3 regions of the Gordonia phosphorivorans genome follow, and region 2 is predicted to be linked to each of the others. Evidence: predicted binding sites of a transcription regulator. Region 2 holds the regulator's gene; each other region holds the start of a gene.
What was found. Region 2 encodes LexA, which represses DNA repair genes until DNA is damaged. Its sites were predicted from a motif close to CGAACANNTGTTCG; they were not measured.
Positions count from the first base shown of each region.

Region 1: a site for LexA is predicted at 2,185-2,198, ahead of ACFFJD_RS07935 (HNH endonuclease signature motif containing protein). Genes of this name have one in related genera too.
Region 3: a site for LexA is predicted at 1,856-1,869, ahead of ACFFJD_RS02930 (SAV_6107 family HEPN domain-containing protein). Genes of this name have one in related genera too.

Region 1 covers NZ_JBHLWV010000016.1:388,033-393,534, reverse strand. The annotation lists gene macS (MacS family sensor histidine kinase) at 1-398, opposite strand, end outside; gene ACFFJD_RS07945 (crotonase/enoyl-CoA hydratase family protein) at 406-1,203, opposite strand; gene ACFFJD_RS07940 (fumarylacetoacetate hydrolase family protein) at 1,200-2,069, opposite strand; gene ACFFJD_RS07935 (HNH endonuclease signature motif containing protein) at 2,398-3,807, shown strand; gene dnaK (molecular chaperone DnaK) at 4,184-5,502, shown strand, end outside.
Region 2 covers NZ_JBHLWV010000020.1:244,963-250,464, reverse strand. The annotation lists gene hrpA (ATP-dependent RNA helicase HrpA) at 1-506, shown strand, start outside; gene nrdR (transcriptional regulator NrdR) at 541-1,005, opposite strand; gene ACFFJD_RS10405 (LysM peptidoglycan-binding domain-containing protein) at 1,039-1,605, opposite strand; gene lexA (transcriptional repressor LexA) at 1,758-2,453, shown strand; gene ACFFJD_RS10395 (phosphoenolpyruvate--protein phosphotransferase) at 2,472-4,190, opposite strand; gene ACFFJD_RS10390 (DeoR/GlpR family DNA-binding transcription regulator) at 4,277-5,047, shown strand; gene pfkB (1-phosphofructokinase) at 5,044-5,502, shown strand, end outside.
Region 3 covers NZ_JBHLWV010000011.1:98,122-103,623, forward strand. The annotation lists gene mraZ (division/cell wall cluster transcriptional repressor MraZ) at 1-215, opposite strand, end outside; gene ACFFJD_RS02925 (SCO2097 family morphological protein) at 747-1,148, opposite strand; gene ACFFJD_RS02930 (SAV_6107 family HEPN domain-containing protein) at 1,264-1,719, opposite strand; gene ACFFJD_RS02935 (GNAT family N-acetyltransferase) at 1,959-2,606, shown strand; gene ACFFJD_RS02940 (LppM family (lipo)protein) at 2,660-3,508, shown strand; gene ACFFJD_RS02945 (methylenetetrahydrofolate reductase) at 3,529-4,488, opposite strand; gene ACFFJD_RS02950 (polyprenyl synthetase family protein) at 4,664-5,502, shown strand, end outside.

The sequences.
Region 1 (5,502 bases), on a different contig from region 2:
GCACACCACAGTGTGGTCGGCCACGTCTGGTTGTTCGCGATCCAGTCGGCGTCGGCCACCAGGAAGGTCGACAGCATCGCCGCGATGAAGACGGCGAACTCGGCGCCGATGCACCACCAGCGGCGGCCGGGACCCAGCAGGTAGCCGGCGGCGAGGAGCAGGTTGGTGCCGGTGAGCAGGGTGAAGAGAACCCACGCGACGGCGGGTCGGCTCAACTCGTCGTTGATCGTGATGTTGAAACCGAGCGCGTACAGGAAGCCCAGCAGCCGAAAGATCTGCGCCCCGCGCCAGAGCGCGCCGACCGGGTCGTCGTCGACGCGGTTCCGCCACGAGGTGGCCGGGAACATTCCGTCTAACGCCGAAGTGGCGTCGGCGGAGAAGATCCTGCGGTTGCGCATGGCGGACTCAGAACTGGCGGTCGGTGAATTCGGGAGCGGACTTGCTCATCCCGGCCTTGCGGGCGGCGGCGTGGTTACGTCCGGTCAGCAACCGGACCTGCAGGGCCTGCTCCACCGGGAACGAGAGACGCGAGCCGTTGTACCAGGTCTGTTCGAACAGGGCCTTGGACGCGGCCACCGCGTCGGGCGAACGCTGCGCGACGGCGGCGATCAGTTCGTCGGCGGCGGCGAACGGATCGTCGGCCACGCCGCTGACCAGTCCCCACTCCAGGGCCCGAGCCGCGTCAAAGGTCTCGCCGGTCATCGTCAGGCGCTTGGCGATGTCGATCGAGGTGAGCTGGGCGATGCTCGCCGACAGAGACATGTCGGGGATCAGTCCCCAGCGGGCCTCCATGATCGAGAAGTCGGCATCTGGGGCGGCGAGTCGGAAGTCCGCGCCCAGGGCGATCTGCAGTCCGCCGCCGTAGCAGTGGCCGGTGACCACCGCGATCACCGGCACCGGAACCGAGCGCCAGGCCCAGCCCGCGGCCTGGAAGTTGTTGGCCGCCGTGCGGCGTTTGGGCACCAGCGCTCGCAGGATGCGGTTCCGCTGGTCGGCCGTCGAGGCGAAGTCGAGACCCGAACTGAACGACGACCCTTCGCCGGCGATCACCACGGCGCGCAGGGATCGGTCCTTGGCGGCTCGATCTGCCAGGCGGGCCAGCTCGTCGATCATGTCCAAGGTGAGGCCGTTGAGCTTGTCCGGCCGGTTCAGACGGACGTGTGCGACGCGGTCGCGGACCTCGTAGGTCACCTGGTCGGTCATGAGGCGACGACCGTGTTGCGGCATTCGCCGATGCCCTCGATGGCGGCGACGACGACCTGACCGGCCTTCAAGTGCCCGTCGGCGCCGTGCCGGTGACCGGGCGTGACCGGGCTGCCGGTGGCGATGACGTCGCCGGGGGAGAGCTGCATGAATCGGGAGACGCGGCGGACCACGTGCACGGGATCGAAATGCAGATCCGTGGAGTGACCGGACTGCCGTTCGGTGTCGTCGATGGTGGTGGAGAGGTTCACCTGCGGCTTGAGTCCGCCGGGCAGTTCGTCCGGGGTCACCACGTACGGACCCATCGGGGTGGAGCGGTCCCAGACGTCGCCGAGCGCCCACTCGTCGGTCTCGAACGCCACGCTGCGGTCGGCGACGTCGTTCATCACCGTGAAGCCGGCGATGGCCGCGGCCGCCTCAGCGTCGTCGGCGTGGCGCACGGACTTGCCGATGACGATGGTCAGTTCCACGGCGGCGTCCAGGGCGTGCGCATCGGCCGGCGTGACGATGGGATCGTTCGGCCCGATCAGGCTGCTGGAGAACTTGGTGGACAGGCGAGGGTGTTCGGGCACGCTGAGGCCGAGGAACTTGAAGTGCTCGCCGTAGTTGTGCGCCACGCAGACCACCTTTTCCGGATCCAGGATCGGCGGCGCGAAGTCGGCGGTGTCGGTCGCATAGGCGGTGCCGTCGGTGACGGCAGCGGCCTTGGCGAGGCCGTCGGGGTCGTCGAGGAGTGCCCGCACATCGGCGTAACCGAGGTCGACCAGCTGCGACTGGCCGTCCTTCTCGATGCGCTTGACGGCGCGGGTGGTGTTCCCGAGGCGGATGGTGGCCAGGTACATGGCTGCTCCTTCGTCGTCGGCCACGCGATGGTGACCGGTGCCCGTATTGCCGGTTCCATCATCCCATCGACCGCCAGTGGACATGCTGCGGGCTTGCGAAGTCTGGGCGAGGGTCCTCGTCGACGGAAGAAGTGCGGGCCGATCATGCGATCGGAGCCGTCGCCGGTGTTGAGCGGCAACCCGAAAATGATCATAGAACTATTGTGCCCTTATTGAGTGAGGTATATCATAGAGGTTGAGGAAGGGGTTGATGGTCCCGAACTCACGGAACATGAGTGGCCACGTGGCTGATCGTCGCTGGCTCGACCGGTTCCATCGCTATTGGCTTCTCGCAACCTGAGGAGTGGGCGTCATGGACGCAGTAACTCTCACCGCCTTCGCCGATCTGCTTAGCGATGACCTCACTATCCACGCTGATACCGACATTGCTGGTCCGGCCAGCCTCGGGCAGTTCTTGACTCGGGCGCGGGCGGTGGACGACGACCGGGAACTCCTGGCCGTGGCCGTGGCGGTTCTGCGGTTGCGCAATGTGGCCGACTATTCGGTGGCCGCGGCGTGCGTCGCGATGGAACGCGTGGGCCTGCCGGCCCGGAAGCATGTGCGGTCGGGCGCGGCGATTCTCGCCGAGCTCGGGGCGGCACCGGCGGTGGCCTATCGCGCGGCGCGGCTCGGGCAGGCGATGTCCGACGAGAACCTGGTCGCGGTAGTTCGTGGTTTGCGTGATGGTGCGGTGTCGGCGGAACACGGCGATGCCGTGGCTTCTGGCCTCGGTCATGTGTCCGGTCGGGTGGATCTGTCCGACGACGATCGCCGGAAGATCGTGCACTCGTTGATTGTGCAGACCTCGCCGGCGCGGGTGCGAGAGAAGGCCCGGGCCTGGGCGATCAAACTGGCACCGGCCGAGGGCGACGATGTTGAGGATGGGTACGTGCCGGTCGCCGAGCGCGACGACCTCAATGAGATGACCCTCAACCGCACGGACGACGGCCGCGTCGCGGTGACGATCGACTTCGACATCGTGGCCGCCGAGGAACTCAGCGCGGCGCTGGATCCGCTCACGCGGCCCGTGCCCGAGCCCGACGGTTCGTCCGATCGGCGGTCGGCCAAGCGGCGCCGAGCGGATGCGATGGCTCAGGTGATCCGCACGTATCTGTCTCATTCCGAGCGTCCCGAATCCGGCGGAGTCTTGCCGCACGTCACCTTGTCGGTACCGGCTGCGGTGGTGATGAATGGGCAGGTGCTCGATTCCGGCGCGGGACTTGGTGCGCGGCAGACGATTTCGATCCCGATGTCTGAGGACGAGACTGCCGTGCCGTGGCTGGGATTCGGTGGACCCATCTCGGCGCGCACGGCGGAGTTGATCATGTGCGAGGCGTCCGTGGCCTTGGCGCTGCTCGACGAGCACGGTGTGCCGTTGAACGTGGGCCGGGAGAAGCGGCTGTTCACCCCGGGTATCCGCAAGGCGCTGGTCCTACGGGACCGTGGTTGCGCCTTTCCCGGTTGCGGTGTTCCGCCATCGTGGTGCGACGGGCACCACGTCGACCATTGGGGACACGGCGGAGTGACCAGCTTGGACAACGGTGTCCTGCTCTGCCGCCGGCATCACACGGTGATCCACCACGGTGGGTGGGAAGTGTTCATTGGTCGTGATCGGCAGCCGTGGTTCGTGCCGCCGGCCGATCCGGAGCATCCGAAGCGTCGTCGTGAACCGATTCGATCGAATGCGCGACGGACCTTGACCTTGTCAGCCAGCGCCGCGTGAGGCGCGTGAAACCAGTGTCGGGAGCGGTTCCCGGCGCGATGCGTTATTTGAAAATTTCATAGTGTGGGCCTGTCATTGGGCAGGTCTGGGTGGTCACGGGGACCGCCCAGGCCCCCGCCACCTCCGGTCGTGTGAGTAGGATCACTGCAAACTTCAGTGGAATCGACTCAATTCTGGGAACATTCCCGACGGTGTTGAAGTTGAACCGATCGAGAAACCTGAGTGACAGGGGCTCAACTAAGGTTGACGGGGCTCGATCTCGCGACTATCAGTTGAGTCTGAGGCGCTGAGGTTTCGTGGATAACCCCTACAGACCCCAGGCCGTCTGGCCGGAAAAGACAAGCGGCTCGCTGAGCCGGAACGAGGAGGAACACACATGTCACGTGCTGTCGGAATCGACCTCGGCACCACCAACTCCGCACTCTCGGTGCTGGAAGGTGGCGAAGCCGTTGTCGTCACCAACGCAGAGGGTTCGCGCACCACGCCCTCGGTTGTCGCTTTCGCGCGCAACGGTGAGGTGCTGGTGGGTCAGCCCGCCAAGAACCAGGCCGTCACCAACGTCGACCGCACCGTCCGTTCGGTCAAGCGCCACATGGGCGACACCGACTGGTCGGTGGAGATCGACGGTAAGAAGTACACGCCGCAGGAGATCAGCGCTCGCACGCTGATGAAGCTCAAGCGCGACGCCGAGGCCTACCTGGGCGAGGACGTCACCGAGGCGGTCATCACCGTGCCGGCCTACTTCAATGACGCGCAGCGTCAGGCCACCAAGGAAGCCGGCCAGATCGCCGGCCTCGAAGTGCTCCGCATCGTCAACGAGCCGACCGCTGCCGCCCTGGCCTACGGCCTGGACAAGGGCAGCAAGGAACAGACCATCCTGGTCTTCGACCTCGGTGGCGGCACCTTCGACGTCTCGCTGCTGGAGATCGGCGACGGCGTCGTAGAGGTGCGGGCCACCTCGGGCGACAACGAACTGGGCGGCGACGACTGGGACGAGCGCGTCGTGAACTGGCTCGTCGACAAGTTCAAGGCCAGCTCGGGCATCGACCTGACCAAGGACAAGATGGCGATGCAGCGCCTGCGCGAGGCCGCGGAGAAGGCCAAGATCGAGCTGTCCGCTTCGCAGAGCACCACCATCAACCTGCCGTACATCACCGTCGACGCGGACAAGAACCCGCTGTTCCTGGATGAGACCCTCTCGCGCAGCGAGTTCCAGAAGATCACCCAGGACCTGCTGGACCGGTGCCGCAAGCCGTTCGAGGCGGTCATCGCCGACGCCGGCGTCAAGATCGACGACATCCACCAGGTGGTCCTGGTCGGCGGCTCCACCCGTATGCCCGCCGTCTCGGAGCTGGTCAAGGACCTGACCAACGGTCGCGAGCCGAACAAGGGTGTGAACCCGGACGAGGTCGTCGCCGTGGGTGCGGCCCTGCAGGCCGGCGTGCTGCGCGGTGAGGTCAAGGACGTGCTGCTGCTCGACGTGACCCCGCTGTCCCTCGGTATCGAGACCAAGGGCGGTGTCATGCACAAGCTGATCGAGCGCAACACCACCATCCCCACCAAGCGCTCGGAGACCTACACCACGGCCGAGGACAACCAGCCGTCGGTGCAGATCCAGGTGTACCAGGGTGAGCGCGACATCGCGGCCCACAACAAGCTGCTCGGCAGCTTCGAGCTGGGTGGCATCGCGCCTGC
Region 2 (5,502 bases):
TGCGCACCCCGGAGCAGTTCGCCGCCGTGCGCGACCGGCTCTCCCCCGCGGTCCGGGCCGCCGCGCCCGAGTACTTCACGCATGCGGCTCGCGCCTTCGCCCAGCTCGGTCCCACCGCCCAGGCCGTCGACGCGCACAGCGGCAGTGCCGCCGCCGACGACGTGGCCGAGCAGACCGCCCATCTCATCTTCGACGGCTTCGTCGCCGACACCCCGCTGACCAACCTGGTCCATGTGCCGCGTTATCTCGCGGCCGCGTGCGCCCGACTGGACGCGCTCCCGGGGTCGGCCGCCCGCGACAACGCCGGTCTGGACACCGTCGATCGGGTGATCGCGCACTGGAATCGCCGCCTGGCGGCCGTCCCCGCGCACCGTCAGGACGCTCTCAACGAGCTGGTGCACTGGCAGTTGGAGGAACTCCGGGTCAGCCTCTTCGCCCAGCAGCTGGGTACCGCGGGGCCCATCTCGGAGAAACGGCTGATGAAGGCGATCGACGCCTTCGGTTAGGTCTCGCTGAATCCGGCGGCGAACCGGGGCGGGCTCACGCCACTGGTTCGCGCGGGGAATCCTTGCGCAAATCGTCGATCTCGCGCTGGAAGTCGTCGGCCGATTCGAACGACCGGTACACCGAGGCGAAGCGCAGATACGCCACCTCATCGAGATCCCGCAGCGGACCGAGAATGGCCAGCCCCACCTCGTGACTGGGAATCTCCGCCGACCCGGAGGCCCGCACCGTGTTCTCCACTGCCGCGGCCAGCTGCGCGAGCGAGTCCTCGGTCACCGACCGGCCCTGGCAGGCGCGGCGCACACCCTTCATCACCTTTTCCCGGTTGAACGGTTCGGTGACGCCGTTGCGTTTCACCACGGCCAGCACCGCCGATTCCACGGTGGTGAACCGGCGGCCGCATTCCGCGCACGACCGACGGCGTCGAATCGACGCTCCATCATCGGAAGCTCGCGAATCGACTACTCGGGTGTCGTCGTTCTTGCAGAACGGGCATCGCATGCCCCTCAGCGTACTCGGCACCGTCCCGGCCGCTCAGCGGTAGGCGGGTACCAGCAGTGCCTGTCCCGGACGCAGGCCGGTCGCGGTCAGATCGTTGAGGTCGCGCACCGTGGCGATGACCGCCGCGGCCGGCAGCTCCGGAGCGATCCGCTCGGCCAGCGACGACAGCGACTCGCCGCTGCGCACGTGGACCACCTCGGTCTGCGACGGCACGCCGCTGACCGACTTCTCGTAGTCCGAGCCGATCACGCCGAGGACCGCCACCAGCGCGGCCAGTGCCACCCCGATCAGCAGACCGGCGGCCCACCGGCGGCGCACCGCAGTCGAACAGGTCGCCGCGTTCGAGCGTGCCTCCGCCGTCGAACGCACACGGCTGTTCGAACGCGCCCGGGTGGACGCTCCCGCGTTCGAACTCGTCCGAACGGAGGACGCCGGGCACGCGGGGGTGGCACTCGCCACCGTCCGGGGACGTCGTCCGGTGGGCCGGCAGGTGGCCCGAACCACGGGGACATCGCAGGTCATCGCGGCGGACTGCCACGGGGCGGCGGTCGGCGCCGGGGCCGCGGTGGGTGCGGAGCGGCGGGTCAGCAACTCGGTCATCGTGGAACTCCCATCGTTCGTGTGTTCGATGAACTCTTGTTCGACAGTTAACACCACGGGTCCGACAAGAACCACGACACGTCGAACAATTGTTTGAGTTCTGTGACCTACTCGACTAAATTGAAGGTCACCACCCTTGGAAAGGAAGTGCGATGAACGACGGACCGCATCCGACATCGAACGTCGACCCGCTGCTGTCGACGGCCACCCTGGAGGCCTCCCTGACCCAGCGTCAGCGCGAGGTTCTGGAGTACATCCGCTCCTCCGTGCGCGAGCGCGGCTATCCGCCGAGCATTCGCGAGATCGGCGAGGCGGTGGGCCTGGCCTCGACCTCGTCGGTCGCCCACCAGCTGCGCACCCTCGAACGCCGCGGCCTCCTCAAACGCGACCCGCATCGTCCGCGCGCAGTGAATGTGCGCGACGATCAGCGCACCCCGCCGCCGGCCGCCGATCAGGTCGGCCCCGGGACTCCCGCCGCGACCTACGTACCGGTCCTCGGCCGGATCGCCGCGGGCGGTCCCATCCTCGCCGAACAGGCCGTCGAGGACGTCTTCCCGCTGCCCAAGGAACTCGTCGGCGAGGGCTCCCTCTTCCTGCTGCGCGTGGTGGGCGAATCGATGATCGATGCGGCCATCTGCGACGGCGACTGGGTGGTGGTCCGGCAGCAGAACGTGGCCGACAACGGCGACATCGTCGCGGCGATGATCGACGGCGAGGCCACCGTGAAGACCTTCAAGCGCATCGACGGCCACGTCTGGCTGCTCCCGCACAACGAGCACTTCGAGCCCATCCCGGGCGACGACGCGGCGATCCTCGGCAAGGTGGTCACCGTCCTGCGGCGCCTCTGAGCCGACGCTGCCCGGGCGTCACCCCAGGATCGCTCGGGCAGCCTCCCGCGCCTGCGCGGGACCGTCGGCGGCCACCGCGGCCTGCGCGGCCGCCGCGCACTGGTCGAGGGTGACCGTGGCGAGGGCGCGCCCGACCGCCGCCGCGGCCGCCGGGGCGCAGGAGAGCGAGCCGACGCCCAGCCCCACCAGGACTCCCGCCAACAGCGGATCGGCGGCGGCCTCGCCGCAGACGCCGACCGGTTTGCCCGTCGCCGCCCCCGCCGCACCGACGCGTTCGACCAGGGCCAGCACCGCCGGTTGCCACGGGTCGGTCAGGGCCGCCAGATCGGCGGACATCCGGTCGGCGGCCATCGTGTACTGCGTCAGGTCGTTGGTACCGATCGACACGAAGTCGACCTCGGCCAGGATCTTCTCGGCCAGGATCGCCGCCGAGGGCACCTCCACCATCACCCCCGGCACCAGGCCGCGCCCGCGCACCTGCGCGGCGAACTCCCGCGCCTCGGCGACGGTGGCGATCATCGGCGCCATCACCCACACCGGAGCCCCGGCACCGTCCGCAGCGGCCGCGAGCGCGTCGAGCTGGTGGTCGCGGACCTCCGGGTGCGTGGCCACGATTCGGTTGCCGCGCACGCCCATCGCCGGATTGTCCTCGTCGGGATGCGTCACGAAGCGCAGCGGCTTGTCCGAGCCCGCGTCGAGCGTGCGGATCACCACCTTCGCGCCGCCCATGGCCTCGATCACCTCCCGGTAGAGCCGCTCCTGCTCGGCCACCGAGGGCTCGTCGGGGCGCTCCAAGAAGGCCAGCTCGGTGCGGAACAGGCCGACGCCCTCCAGGATCCCGAGGGCCGCCGCACTGCGCGCCGAGGCGCCGTCGGCCACGTTGCCCAGGATCTGCACCGGATGACCGTCCGCGGTCCGCCCCGGCCCTCGCCACTGCGCCACCTCGGCGGCCCGGCGCCGGGCCTCGGCGACGGCCTCGGCGATCGGGCCGGCCTCCGGGTCGACACCGATGACGCCGCGATCTCCGTCGACGAAAACCGTTGTGCCCGAATCGATTCGAGCGAGTTCCGCGACTGCGACCACGCACGGGATGCCGAGTTGCCGAGCAATGATCGCGGTGTGGCTGGACGGGCCGCCGAGGCGAGTGACCAGGGCGATCACCCGAGCCGGATCCAGACCGGCGGTGTCGGCGGGGGCCAGATCGTCGGCCAGCAGAACCGAGGGGACCTCCGGCAGCGGAATGCCGGGCTCGGGCAGACCCAGCACCTGGGCCACGACGCGATTGCGGATATCGGCCAGGTCGGTGACCCGCTCGGCCATCAGACCGCCGCGATCGGCGAACATCGCCGAGATCTTGTCGATCGCCGTCACGGTGGCGGCCGCGGCCGGGATCCCGGTGGCGATGAGCCCGCCGGCGGTGCCGATCCAGGCGCGGTCCCGGGCCAGCGCGGCGGTCGCGGTCAGCACCTCCGCGGCAGTGCCCGAGCTCGCCGAGGCGCGCGCGGCGAACCGGTCGGCCACCGTCGCCACGGCCGCGGTGAAGCGCTCGGCCTCGGCCGCGCGATCCGCCTCGTCGATCCGGGCATCGGGATCGATCCGGTAGTCCGGCGCACCGGAGGCGAAGATCACCGGCCCGTAGGCGAGTCCGGGTACCACCGGCGTACCGACCAGCACCGTCCTCGCCCCGTAGTTCCGCTCGCCGCCGTTCCGGTCGTCACTGCCTGCCGCCTGATTCATGTGATAGAGATTACATCTACCTCTTGACTTGTCAACACAGACACAGGTAAACACAGATAGAACCACGTCCGGCGGAGAGGGTCAGCGTGTACGCCGAAGAACGACAGCAAGCCATCGCCACCGAGGTGCGCGCCCGCGGCCGGGTCGCGGTCGCCGAACTCGCCGTGCGTTTCGATGTGACCGGGGAGACCGTGCGGCGCGACCTCGGACTCCTGGCCCGCCAGGGCATCCTGGTCCGCGTGCACGGCGGCGCCGTACGCCCCGACCTGGGCGAAGTGGCCGAGGAGCGGGATCTGGGCCAACGCGAACTGTCGCGTTCGGCCGAGAAGTCGGCGATCGGCGTGGCCGCTCAGGCCTTCCTGCCGCCCGACGGCGGATCGGTGCTCTTCGATGCGGGCACCACCACGCTGCGCGCGGCACTGGCGGTGCCCGCCGAGCGACGGCTGACGGTGATCACCAACGCCGTTCCACTCGCCGCACACCTGTCCTCACTCCCGCACTGCGAGGTCACCCTCGTGGGCGGCCGCATCCGCGGCAAGACCCAGGCGGCCGTCGGTGCGGACACCGTCGATGCCCTCCGTCGCCTGCGCGTCCACGTGGCCTTCCTGGGGACCAACGGTCTGAGCCGCGTGCACGGCCTGTCCACCCCGGACCCCGACGAGGCCGCGGCGAAGTCCGCCATGCTCGCCGCGGCCGAAAAGGTGGTGGTGCTGGCCGATTCCAGCAAGTTCAACCGACAAGATCTCGTCCGCTTCGGCGCGCTGAGCGACGTCGACGTCGTCGTCACCGACGCCGGCCTCGACCCCGCGGTGCGCAACGAACTGCGAGATCTCGACCTCGAGGTGGTAATCGCATGATCGTGACCGTGACCGCCAATCCCAGCGTCGATCGGACCATCGGTCTGCCGCACGCGCTGGCGCGAGGTGAAGTGCAGCGCGCGGTCGCGGTGACCGCGCAGCCGGGCGGCAAGGGCATCAATGTGGCCCGCGTGGTGCACGGTGCCGGTCTGGGCACCGTGGCCGTGCTGCCCGCCGGGGCGGCCGATCCCCTGCTCACTCAGCTGGCGGCCGTCGGCCTGCCGCACCGCGCCGTGTCGATCGACGAGCCGGTGCGCACCAACGTGACCCTCGCCGAACCCGACGGCACCACCACCAAGATCAACGAGCCCGGCGCCGAACTCTCCGCCGGCGATCTGGCCCGGCTGACCGACCTGGTCGCCGAGGCCGCCGCGGACGCACGCTGGGTGGCGCTGTGCGGTTCCCTCCCGCCAGGGGTCCCGGCCGACTGGTATGCCGAGGTCACCGCCCGTCTG
Region 3 (5,502 bases), on a different contig from region 2:
CGGACGTAGGCGCGCGCCTCCGGATCGTTGCGCGACGCCTCGTTCGCTTTCGCGGCGGTGACGTCGAACTCCTCCGCCGGATACACCGACAGGCTGTGATCGAGACCCTGAGTGACCACAACCCCTCCTGACAGTGCGTTCCGAAACTTGGCCGGCAACGTGAGCCGCCCCTTGTCGTCCAGCTTCGGGGTGTAGGTCCCGACGAAACCAGCCACGTCGACACCTCCTACCCCGATATCAGCGGGAGAACTGACGCTCTCTCGTCGATGTCCACCACATTACCCCACTTTCCACCACAATCCACCCCCGGCGCCCCACTTCTCCACCACATCTGGCTGTTCGTGCAGGTCAACGCGGTATCAATGTCCGCCGATCCATTTCAATCCCTTCCGCTTCCGGCGCGTCGAGGCCCCGCCGACTGTGTCGAATCACCATTAAAGTGGCTGGTGGGACGATAGATCCCCCAATGGTGGGGGGAAGTGGGTGATCAGGGTGGGGAGAAGTGGGTGACCGGGGGCGCCCTGTCGCGACCCGCGACTCGTGTCGCCGGCACTGCAGCTCGGCGACGTGAAGTACGGGTCGCGACACGGGAGTCGACGAGGGCGCGCGGGCGGGGGCGAGTGCGCGGGGGGTGAGAGTGGGGGGCCCGGCCGAGGGGCCCGACGATGCGAAAACGGGGGTGGCAACCGTGAACGGTTGCGACCCCCGTTTGTCGAGGTCAGCGGCCACTCGGGCCGCGAGGGGTACTACTCGTGGTCGCGCTGATCGAAGCGCTTGTTGAAACGATCCTCCATCCGCGAGCTCAGCGAGCCCTTGGCCGCAGGCTTCTTGGCACCGGCGCGTCCACCGGAGCCGCCGGCCGTGGCGCCACCGCGCGGACCGAGCAACAGCAGCAGGCCACCGGCGAACATCACAAAGAATCCGAGGAGGCTGATGATCTTCAACTCACCGATCTGCACGTCGATCATCAGGCCACCGACCAGCATCGCCAGTCCGAGGACGAGCAACAAAGCGGCCTGCCATTGACGCCGCGCGTTGGGTCGCCCCACACGCTGCCTGCTGACACTCGAGACAAACTTCGGGTCCTCGGCGTACAGCGCGCTCTCAATCTCGTCGAGCATCCGCTGCTCATGTTCCGAAAGCGGCACCGCTCTCCTCCCTCACTGTCCGAGCAACGCAAACGACGGGGCGTCGACGCCTGCTTTTCTTCCATGATAGGAGCAGAAACGGTAATCGACCACTATTGCCACCACGAAGCATCCACTAGGCCCCCAACTTCCGCACCGCCGAGGCCGTCCCGGACAGTCGGCCCTGCTCGTAGGCCAGCAGGCTGGCGTCGGCCGCGTCGAGGAATTCGGCCGCTCGGCGCTCCACCCGGGCGCAGAGCGTGTCGTCGATCTGGGTCACCAGCCCCGCCTCCACCCGCGCCCGCATCGTCGAAAGACCGCCGAAGTACTCGGCCAGATCGGCGTACTGCGGTGTGGCGACCTTGATCCGGCTCCACGCATCTCGCGCATTGCGCCGTCGACGAACCGGGCCCGGCGGCTCGTACACGGCCAACACCGCACCGGCCGCGCGGATGGCCGCCAGATAGAACTGCCGAAACCGTTCGGCGCCGTCGTCGTGCACGGCGGCAGCGCCGTCGAACAGCGCTTCGGCCCGATCGAGCAGATCGCGGCTGCGATGGACCACACGGGGGTCGGGGATGTTCGGTGCCATGGGGTCGCCTCCTTCGTCGAGGAGAACGTCTCACGTACCACCGACAATTCCGCGCCGCTCGCACCGGCAGCGGGCTCCGTCGGCCGACGAAAAAGCGGTGGTTCGGCGTCTTCCCCGCCGAACCACCGCACTTCATCGAACGTGAGTTCGATACCGATCACCCTAACCCCTGCGTGAGCGGTCCGGCAAGTCGAGATAATGTCGTCCGACGAGCTCGCTCAGCAGAAAGTGGGACGCGGATGTCGATCCGACTGGTCGCGCTGCCCGCGCACGACGCGCAGGCCTGGCTGGACCCGGCCGTGCACACCTATGTGACGGCGATGCGCTACCCCCGCGGCACCGAACAGGGGCGGATCGGACTGTGGCGTGAACACCTCGCCCGCCCGGGCTGGACCGCGATCGGCGCTCTGGCCGAGCTCTCCCCGATGGACCTGCGCCGACCGGCCAATGCCCGCCGACGCATCGACGCGCCGTGGACCAGCGGCCGGGAGGTCCTCGTCGGCGTGACCTACGGCTACACCGGAGCACCGGACCAGTGGTGGAATCGCCAGCTCCGGTCCGGGTTGACCCGGCACGGGATGACCGCGGCGCAGGCGCAGGCGCTGACCGCCGACTACTTCGAACTGACCGAACTGCACGTGCACCCCTCCGTCCAGGGTCGCGGGGTCGGTGCGGCCCTGCTGACCGGCCTGCTCACCGGCCGTCCGGAGGCGCAGGTGCTGCTGTCCACCCCCGAGGTGCCCGACGAACACAACCGCGCCTGGTCGCTCTACCGCCGCATGGGCTTTCACGACGTCCTGCGCGGCTTCACCTTCGCCGGGGATCCGCGCCCGTTCGCCTTCCTCGGCCGCCCGTTGCCGCTGTCGGCGGCACCGATCCCGCGCTGACAACGCCGCACCGCCTGCCCGGTATCGACGCCGACCTCTGGCACGATGACACCGTGCCTTCTCTCCCCCGCCCCCGCGCCGCCCGCCGGTACCCGGCGCTGTTCGGCGTCGTCCTGCTCGCGCTGACCGGTCTGCTCAGCGGCTGCATGACCCGGTCGGAGACCGTCGGCGACCAGTTCTCCGGCTTCGTCATCGTCGCGGCCAGCCCGGAGACCGGTCCGGCCGCACCCGCCTTCGACGTCCCGGCGTCCCTGGCCGGGGCGATCCGCGTGACGCCCTTCCCGAACGAATTCGACTCCTCGGACCAGAAGCAGCAGGCGCCCGACGATCAGCAGGCGTCACCGCTCGGCAAGGTGGGCTCCCGGCTCACCTACACCGACCTCACCGCGGGACAGTTCTCGCAGCTCGGCGACATCATCTCCAGCGCCCTGGACGCCGGTGCGACGATCGACCTGAGCGCGACCCGCAGCGGGGACATCGTGCGCATGCGCGGCGCGGCGACCCTCACCGACCTGGCGCCGACGATGTACTACGTCGCGATCACCGTCGACTTCGCCGGCCCGGTGGTGGCCACCAACGGCACGCGGGCCGGGGAGGCGTCGGTGACGTGGACCCCGCAGCCCGGTCAGACCGCCGAATTCAACGCCGACGTCGAGTACGCCGACCCGGCGACCGCCGCGCTGCCGAGCTGGGCGTGGTTCCTGGTGCTGGTCTGCCTGGCCATCGTCGTGACCGTGGCCGCTCTCGCGTACCGCTTCCGCGATCGGACTGCCCGTTATGCGGCGCCCCGCACCGCGTCGACCCGGGGTGCGAAACGCCGGCACACGACGGACCGCGCCGCAACGGATCCGGCCGAGACGACGGCGACCACCGACACCGAGGAACCCGCGCCCGCCGAGTGAGCGGGCCGCGGGCGGAAAGACTAGGCCGGGGCGAGCGCCCCGCGGGTGTCCACACCGATCCGTTCCAGCACCTCGCTGGTGGCGCGCGCGAAGTTCAGGCTGCAGAAGTGCAGACAGGGCACGCCCTCGGCGATCAAACGCTCCGACATCTCGGTGCACAGGTCGATGCCGACGGCGCGGACCGCGGCCCGATCCTCCTCGGGCCCGTCCCCGGCGGCGGCGGCGAGCCGATCGGCCACCCGCTCGGGCAGGACGCTGCCGGACAGCTCCACCATCCGACGGACGCTCTGCAGCGAGGTGATCGGCATGATGCCGGGGATCAGGGGCTTGGCGCCCTGCTCGGCGTCGGCGGCCACCACGCGATCGCGCAACCGCAGGAAGTCGTCGGTGTCGAAGAAGATCTGGGAGATCGAGTACTCGGCACCGGCCCGCAGCTTGCGGACCAGGTTCGCGGTGTCCGACGCCAGGTCGGGCGCCCGGTGATGCCCCTCGGGGAACGACGCGACGCCGGTGTGGAAATCACCGAGCGTGCCGATCAGCTCCACCAGTTCGGTGGCGTACTGCACCCCCTCGGGATGCGGCACCCACTCGCCGAGCGGGTCGCCCGGCGGATCCCCGCGCAGCGCGAGCAGATTGGTGATGCCCTTGTCGGCGTAGGCGCCGACCAGACCGCGCAGCTCGTCGACGCTGTGATTGACGGCGGTCAGGTGCGCCACCGTGGTCAGGGTCGTCGACGTGGCCAGTTCCCCGGCGATGCGCACGGTGCGGTCCCGGGTGGACCCGCCCGCCCCGTAGGTGAGCGAGACGAAGGCCGGGCCCATGCGCTCGAAGACTCGCACGGCGTGCCAGAGCCGGGACTCCTCCTCCGCCGAACGCGGCGGGAAGAACTCGACGGAGAACGGCACCGGGCCGCTGTGCGGCGCGGCAAGCCGTTCGATGACAGACGACTGCCCAAGGGGCTCGACGGGAAGCACACTCACCCCGCCGATAGTACGGACGACCCAGGTGAGGACCGATTCTGCGACGGAGTTAAGCCCAACCCCGCCGTCCCCCTTGACCGTGGAGGCGAACTGGGATATAGGACGTCGGTCCCGCGCAACCGGAGCCTGACGGTGGTGGCCGGAGCCGTCCGGGCGCCCCGGTAGGCTGGCCTGCGTGTTGAGTCAGCAGCAGGTTCCCGGCGCTGTCGAGGAGATCCTGCGGGATTTCTTCGACGCGACGGCTCCCTCCCTCGAGGAGATCTCCCCGGTTGTCACCGAGGCCGGCGCCGCCCTGGCGGAGTTCGTGCTCACCGGAGGCAAGCGGTTGCGCCCCCTTTTCGTGCACGCCGGCTGGCGGTGCGCGGCCACCGAGTCGACGGCCGCGGCCACCGAACCGCTCGCGCTGCGCGTGGGCGGCGCCATCGAGCTGATCCAGGCGTGCGCCCTGGTGCACGACGACATCCTCGACCGCAGCGACACCCGCCGCGGCCAACCGACGGTGCACCAACGCTTCTCGGCGCTGCACCGGCACCACCGATGGTCCGGCGACAGCGCCCACCACGGCAGCTCCGTGGCGATTCTGCTCGGCGACCTGGCGCTGGCCTGGGCCGACGACCTCGTGCACGGCCTACGCCCCACCTTTGACGACGGCCCGGCGCCGGTGCCGCTTCCGCCCGCCGCGGGCACCCTCTGGGCCCGGATGCGCACCGAGGTGCTCGGCGGCCAGCTCCTGGACATCACCAACGAGGCCTCCGCCGACGAGACCGTCGACGCCGCCTACCGGGTGATGAAGTACAAGACCGCCGCGTACACGGTGGCCCGTCCACTGCAGATCGGGGCCGCCCTCGGCGAGGGCTCGGCCGAGTTGTCCGAGGCGCTCTGGCGCATCGGCACCGACCTGGGCCTGGCCTTCCAGCTGCGCGACGACCTGCTCGGCGTCTTCGGTGACCCCGCGGAGACCGGCAAACCGTCCGGTGACGATCTGGTGACCGGCAAGCGCACCGTGCTGGTGGC